One region of the Streptomyces sp. NPDC014734 genome, then DNA from elsewhere that is predicted to be linked to it. Evidence: riboswitches for the same ligand, from Rfam matches in the RefSeq annotation. Region 1 holds a riboswitch; the other holds the start of a gene.
The links. A riboswitch is a leader RNA that binds a small molecule or an ion and turns the genes downstream of it on or off. The one in region 1 is predicted to bind cyclic di-AMP.

Region 1 (3,738 bases):
ACGGCCCGGACACCGAGTGGTCATGAGCGCTCCGAACATGCCGTAGAGTTGTGTTCACCGACGCGGGGTGGAGCAGCTCGGTAGCTCGCTGGGCTCATAACCCAGAGGTCGCAGGTTCAAATCCTGTCCCCGCTACTGAAGACCTGGGCCCGACACGCATGCAGCGTGTCGGGCCCAGGTCGTTCTGGCGTGCGACGGCCGGGCGCACATCGGGTGGGGTGTGAGCTGCGCCCTGCGGGTACCCCCATTGGGGGACGAGGATTCGCCGCACGGCTCCGCTCCGGCGAGCCTGAGGGCGGGGCGCGGTATCGTCCGCAGCCGCGCGTACCGGGCAGGAGACCACAGGTGTGGAAGCGGCTGAAGCGGCGCGGCAGGCATGCCGGAGAAGGGGCAGGGGTCGCCGGTACCAGGCAGTTCGTGCGCATGCTGCCCGCGCTGATGATCGCCGGCGGACTGGTGTTCGACCTGTTGACGCCGCCGACCTTCACCGCCATCCCGATGTTCGTGGCGGCACCGCTGATCGCCGCGCCGTTCTTCTCACTGGCCAGCACCATTCGTATCGGCGTCGCCTCGATGCTGGCCGTCGTCGCGCTGCGGCTGTTCAGCAGGACGTTGCCGGAGATCGTGCCGCTGATCGAACTGCTCACGCTGGCCACCGTCTCGATCCTGGCGGTGGTGATCAACGGGGTCGTGCGGCGGAGCAATGAGCAGTTGGCGTCCGCGAGGGTCATCGCCGAGCGGGCCATGCGCGCCGTGCTGCCGAAGCCGTCTGACCGGATCGGAGGGCTGCATGTGGCGGCCCGGTACGAGGCGGCCCAGGCGGACGAGTTCGTCGGCGGCGACCTGTTCGCCGTGACGGACACCCCGCACGGGGTGCGGCTGGTGGTGGGGGACGTGCGCGGGAAGGGGCTCGACGCCGTGGAGACGGTGGCGGTGGTCATCGGGGCGTTCCGGGAGGCGGCCGAACAGGAGCGTTTCCTGGAGGGCGTGGCGCGGCGGCTGGAGCGGGCGCTGGCGCGGGAGGGGGAGATGCGGAGGGGGCTCGACGCCGTGGAGGGCTTCACCACTGCCGTACTTGCCGAGATCCCGTCGGGGCTGTCCCGGGTCCGGATCGTCAACCGGGGGCATCCGGAGCCGATCCTGCTGCACCCGGACGGGGCGCTGGACGTTCTGGCGCCGTCGGTGCCCGCGCTGCCGCTCGGCATGGACCTGGGCGCGTGGCCCGACCGGGCGGACGAGTGGGAACTGCTGCCGGGAACGACTCTGCTCCTCTACACGGACGGTCTTTCCGAGGCGCGGAACGCCGAGGGGGTCTTCTACGATCCGGCGGCCCGGCTGCGCGGGCGGATCTTCCCCGGCCCCGAGGAGCTGCTGTCCGCGCTCACCGATGACGTGCGCCTGCACACGGGTGGCGAGTCGACGGACGACATGGCGCTGCTCGCGGTCGTGCGTCCTGCGGAGGGGCAGCCGGACCGGCGCAGAACCGTCCGGATCGTGGGGCCGGGCCCCGTGCGATCGGGATGACGTCCGGGCCGTCGAGGGCGCCACGGTGCGTAATCGAGAGACGCCGCTCCGATAACATTTGACGCAACGTCAGTTCAAGGGGTGTGACTGAGGGGCGATCAACTCGTCTGTTGCGTCCGCCTGTGTCCCGTAAAGTCCAGGCCAAAGACGTGAACGATCAGTGGGAACGGCTTGGAATCGGACCCGGGTGTCTATTAACGTTCGATAACGCAGTGCGGTCGTCCCAGCCGTCGTCAGTGGCGGCACCGCGTGCGAGCGCCGAATTCCGAAAGGAAACCGGGGAACCATCACCTTGGGGTGAATCGGACATCTGTGCCTCGTGAGAGGCGGAGAAGTCCGTAGGAGACCTTCCTGCTCCGAACCCGTCAGCTAACCCGGTAGGCGAGAAGGAAGGAAAGGAGTGCGCCCCCGTGGCGTCCAACAAGCCTGCCCCAGAGGCCCCCACCCGGCTCGACTCCGCATTCGGACCCGGTAACGGCGCCGACTTCGCCCCGGGGTACGGCTCCGGCCCGGGATATGGCTCCGGCCAGAGCTACGGTTCCGTCCAGGGTTACGGTTCCGGTTACGGTTACGCCCCCGAACCCGGCTACGGCTCCGAGTACGGAACCGTCGGCACGGGAACGGCGTTCGGCTCCGATTCCGGTACGTCGTACGGCACCGATCCCGGCATGGGCGGCGGTGAACCGGGCGAGGTCTTCGTCGCGGGCCGATCCGGCGGTGAGTTCCACGCCGACCTCGACCGCGGTCCCGAGCGTGCCCTGGACGAGTGGAACCCCACCGAGGAGTCCGTCCGTCCTGTACGCGGCAAGCACCGTGTCGCCAAGCAGCGCAACGGACTTGCCCGCAGTTCCACGGTGCTCGGGGTCGGCGTCATAGCGGCCGTCGGCGCGGGCGGCATGGCCACCGCGCAGAGCAAGCCGCCGGTCTCCATCTCGCTCCCCGACTCCATCGCGGACAACCTGCCCGACGCCGCGTCCCTTCCCGGCGTGGGTGCCTTCTTCTCGGGCGGCTCCGAGGACGACAAGCCCCGGGACACCACCGCCGACGCGCCGCTCACCACGGCCGGCCTCACCTCCGCCGAGGCCGAGCAGGGTACGACGGACGCGGGGGAGGCGCTCCGCGCCCGTATCCTCCAGCAGGCCGAGCAGCAGCAGGACGCCGCCGACGCCGAGGCCAGGGCGGCGCAGGAGAAGGTCGCCGCGGAGAAGGCCGCCGCGGAGGCCAAGAAACAGCAGGACGCCGCCGAGGCCAAGGTCGCCGCCGAGAAGAAGAAGGCGGAGGAGGAGGCCAAGAAGAAGGCCGAGGCCCTGCGTCTCGCCAAGCTCGCTGCCAGCTATGCCATTCCGGTCAGCTCCTACACCATCACCTCGACGTACGGGCAGGCCGGCCCCATGTGGTCCTCCGGCCACCACACCGGCCTCGACTTCGCGGCGCAGACGGGCACGCCGATCAAGGCCGTGCACAGCGGCACCATCAAGTCGGCGGGCTGGTCCGGCGCGTACGGCTACCGCACGGTGCTGGAGCTGGAGGACGGTACGGAGCTGTGGTTCTGCCACCAGTCCTCGATCGGTGTCGGCGTCGGCCAGAAGGTCTCCACCGGTGAGACCATCGGCCGGGTCGGTGCCACCGGAAACGTGACGGGAGCCCACCTCCACCTGGAGGTCCACACCCCCGACGGTACGGGTGTCGACCCGATGAACTGGCTCCGGAACAAGGGGCTCACCCCCTGAACCACCGCTGGACGGGCTCCGGATCGTCGTCTCCGGCCGTCCTGCGGTGCTGAGTTCCCGGTGGCGCTGAGCCCCCTGCGGTGCTGAGGTCCGCGCGCTACCGGGTCCCTCGTGGCGCTGAGCCCCTGCGGGCCTGGTGGGCCCGGTGGGCCCGGTGGTTCTTGTGGTTCTTTGTGGGCCTCGTGTCCTTGAGCCCTTGAGCCCTTGAGCCCTTGAGCCCTCGTGTCCTTGAGTCCGTTGGGGTTCACGTGCCCTTTGTGGACCGAGCTGGTTCGCCGGCCATGAAACCTCGGCGGCCCTGGCGCTCCCCCCGACGCCAGGGCTGCCGGCTTGCTTTTCGGCGCCCGTCCCGACGTCCGTTCCGACACTCGGCTCGGGCGTACGGGCGTACGGGCGTACGGGCGTACGGGTGTACGGCGCGCTGCGCGCGGCCCTTCGCGTCTGCGTCCGTGCCCGCGTCCGCGTTTGTGCCCGTGTGCGCGTG
Region 2 (3,738 bases), on a different contig from region 1:
GCGGTTCGCCACCGAACCGCTGACGCTCGGCGGCCGGGACATCGAGACGGGGGACCCGGTCCTGGTCGTCCTCGCGGCGGCCGACCGCGACCCGGCGCGCTTCGACGACCCCGACACGCTCGACCTCGCACGGCGTGACAATCAGCACCTCGGATACGGGCACGGCATCCACTACTGTCTGGGCGCGCCGCTCGCCCGACTGGAGGGACGGACCGCACTCGCCACGCTGCTGACCCGCCTTCCGGACCTGCGACTCGCGGGAGAACCTGCCGATTTGCGGTGGCGCGGAGGGCTCATCATGCGCGGACTGCGCACCCTGCCGGTTGAGTTCACGCCCCGCCCCGGAGCCCCTGGGACTGACGCCGCGTCAACTCTGTGACTTTGACGTGATCCGTGCTGCATCGACTTGTGACACGCGTTCGGGTCCGGCTAGGTTCACCGTTCGACCCACCAGTCGCTCGTCAGACCTTGTCCGTCACACGGAAGGCAATCCCATGGGCTCCGCGAACGGCCGACACCGCCGCCCTCGTCAGGCACCCGCCATCGTCGTCGCCGCGGGTGTGACCGGATCCGCCATCGCCATCCCGCTGCTCGGCGCGGGCGCCGCGCAGGCGGCCGACGCCACGACATGGGACCGGGTTGCCGAGTGCGAGAGCGGGGGCACGTGGAGCGCCGACTTCGGCAACGGCTCCTACGGCGGCCTCCAGCTCTCCCCGGAGACCTGGAAGGCGTACGGCGGTGAGTCGTACGCCCCGCGGGCCGACCTCGCCAGCCGGGCGCAGCAGATCGCGGTGGCCGAGAAGATCCTCGACGCCCGGGGCCCGAAGGCGTGGCCGAGCTGTGCGGTCATCTCCGGCCTCGCGACGGGCGGGGCGCTGCCCGGGGTCGACCCGGGAGTGACGCCCTCCGCCGACCCGGCTCAGTCCGCGGGGGCGACGGGGAGCGAGCAGCCGGCGAAGGGCGCGTCGGCGTCCCCGTCCGACGGCGCCACGCCCGCGGACGACGCCAAGGAGCCGAAGGGCGGCACCGAGCCGTCCGCGAACCCCTCGGCCACCGAGTCGGCGTCCCCGTCCGCGGACGCCTCCCGTTCCCCCGGCGCGAACGACGCGTCCGGTTCGTCAGGCCCCGGTTCCTCGGGTTCCTCCGATCCCTCGGGTTCCTCCGCCCCGTCCGGAACGGACGGTGCCGCGGGCACGGGTGGCAAGCACCGCGGCGCCCCGGCCGCCGAGGAGGGCCGCGACTCGTCCGGCGGCGACGACCGCGAGTCGGGCCGTCACGCCTCCCGGGGCGAGGGCGGGGCCCGCGACACGGGAGCCCCGGTCGCCGACGACACCTACACCGTCCGTCCCGGTGACAATCTCTGGGCGATTGCTGACGCACAGAAGGTTCCCGGTGGGTGGACCGCGCTCTACGAGTCGAACAAGGACGTCGTCGGCTCCGACCCGGACCTCATCCTCCCTGGCCAGAACCTCGAACTCGATGTGAGGGCAGGCTGAGAACTGCCTGACAATCGACTGAAAGAGCCTCAAAGTCTGGGGTGCTTCAGGGGCCTATGTCCACTTGTGTCCAAGTGAGACATGGGTCTCTTTGCGTGTATTGGCGTGTCGTGTCCGAGGTGTTCTCGCGCATCGCTCCCGACCTGCGGAAACGGCAGTTCATCGGATGCAAGTAAGGGCATATTGTCCGATGTGTCCATCTTTGAATGTAGGGCTTGCGTATGTTTACGTTCGAAACCGCTCGCACCGCGGGCCCCGTCGACCGTCACGCCGAATCCTGCCGTCGGTCGGGGGGAACAGACGCGAAAGCGCCGTAGGCAGGAGCGGGGGACCCAGGTAGGCGTCGGCCCGGTCGTCGAAGGACGCATCAGGACCGGCTAGGGGTGAAGTCGCGCGCTAGGACGTGCGACCGGGCAACTCACTTGGCCCGAACCCGACAGCTCACCTCGTAGGCGTCGGTGAGGAGAAGTTCCATGCTGTTTTCCGGCAAGGGCAAGCACCGCCGCCCGTCCAAGGCCGTCCGGATCGCCACGCTCGCCGGTGTCGCCGGCACCGCCGTCGCCGTTCCGCTGATGGGTGCGACCGGCGCTTCCGCCGCCTCCGTCTCCACCTGGGACGCCGTCGCCCAGTGCGAGTCCGGCGGCAACTGGTCCATCAACACCGGCAACGGCTACTACGGCGGTCTGCAGTTCTCGCAGTCCAGCTGGGCCGCCGCCGGCGGTACGCAGTACGCCCCCCGCGCCGACCTGGCCACCAAGGCCCAGCAGATCGCCACCGCCGAGCGCCTTCTCGCCATGCAGGGTCCGGGTGCCTGGGGCTGCGCCTGGGCCGGCAACCTGCGCAACGACGGTGTCGACCCGGGTGTCGACACCGGTTCCTCCGCCAACTCCGGTGCCGCCAAGCAGCAGAGCACCCCCTCGGCGCCGAAGCGTCAGCAGTCGCAGCAGGCCCAGCCGAAGAAGGCCCAGCCGAAGAAGGCCGAGCGCACCGAGGCCCCGGCCGCCTCCCGCTCGGAGCGCCACGCCGCCCCGCGCGCCGAGTCGAAGAAGACCGTCACCACCCCGACCGGCGAGAAGGTCGAGAAGGGCGACGGCGAGTACAAGGTCGTCTCCGGCGACTCCCTCAGCAAGATCGCCGCGGACCACAAGGTCAAGGGCGGCTGGCAGCGGCTGTTCGAGCTGAACAAGGACATCGTCGAGGACGCCGACCTGATCTACCCGGGTCAGCAGCTGCACCTGACGAAGTAGTCCCGGCTCCCTCCCCCCGGGCCATCCCGGCCCGGCTCTCTCCTCCCCGAGCCACCCCGGCCCGGCGCGCGTTTCCCCGTACGCGCCGGGCCGGGGTTTCTGCGTGAGGGGCGCGGTGTGCGGCGCCCGTCGGTTCAACCTTTGTAGTTACTGATCCGTAATGAACCTGCCGTTTGCCCCGGATCATGCCCTCTCGGGCCCTTTTTCGTCCCAGGGGGCGGGCGGTCGTCGGGCCGAGCGGGCCGGGCCGGTTAGGCTCTTGTCGCAAGGCCAAAGTGACCCTGCAGAACCAGCGTCATATCCCAGAAGGAGATGCCTCGTGCCGTCCATCGACGTCGTCGTAGCCCGAGAAATCCTCGACTCCCGGGGGAACCCCACGGTCGAGGTCGAGGTCGGCCTCGACGACGGCAGCACGGGCCGTGCTGCTGTGCCGTCCGGCGCCTCCACCGGCGCGTTCGAGGCCATTGAGCTTCGCGACGGCGACCCCAACCGCTACCAGGGCAAGGGCGTCGAGAAGGCCGTCCTCGCCGTGATCGAGCAGATCGGCCCGGAGCTCGTCGGCTACGACGCCACCGAGCAGCGGCTGATCGACCAGGCGATGTTCGACCTGGACGCCACCGAGAACAAGGGCTCGCTCGGCGCCAACGCCATCCTCGGCGTCTCGCTGGCCGTCGCGCACGCCGCCTCCGAGGCCTCGGACCTGCCGCTGTTCCGCTACCTCGGCGGCCCGAACGCGCACCTGCTGCCCGTTCCGATGATGAACATCCTCAACGGTGGGTCGCACGCCGACTCCAACGTCGACATCCAGGAGTTCATGATCGCCCCGATCGGCGCGGAGTCCTTCTCCGAGGCCCTGCGCTGGGGTGCCGAGGTCTACCACACCCTGAAGAAGGTCCTGAAGACCAAGGGCCTGTCGACCGGCCTCGGCGACGAGGGCGGCTTCGCGCCGAACCTGGAGTCGAACCGCGCCGCCCTCGACCTCATCGTCGAGGCCG

Region 2: linked by a shared signal. The riboswitch ahead of ACF1CT_RS20595 (transglycosylase family protein) and the one ahead of ACF1CT_RS04045 (M23 family metallopeptidase) in region 1 are both predicted to bind cyclic di-AMP.

Annotation. Positions count from the first base shown of each region.
Region 1 is NZ_JBIBYN010000002.1:26,495-30,232, reverse strand. It holds tRNA gene ACF1CT_RS04055 (tRNA-Met) at 62-135, shown strand; gene ACF1CT_RS04050 (PP2C family protein-serine/threonine phosphatase) at 424-1,524, shown strand; cyclic di-AMP (ydaO/yuaA leader) riboswitch at 1,771-1,923, shown strand; gene ACF1CT_RS04045 (M23 family metallopeptidase) at 2,193-3,254, shown strand.
Region 2 is NZ_JBIBYN010000012.1:132,067-135,804, forward strand. It holds gene ACF1CT_RS20585 (cytochrome P450) at 1-379, shown strand, start outside; gene ACF1CT_RS20590 (transglycosylase family protein) at 495-1,496, shown strand; cyclic di-AMP (ydaO/yuaA leader) riboswitch at 1,796-1,966, shown strand; gene ACF1CT_RS20595 (transglycosylase family protein) at 1,970-2,743, shown strand; gene eno (phosphopyruvate hydratase) at 3,063-3,738, shown strand, end outside.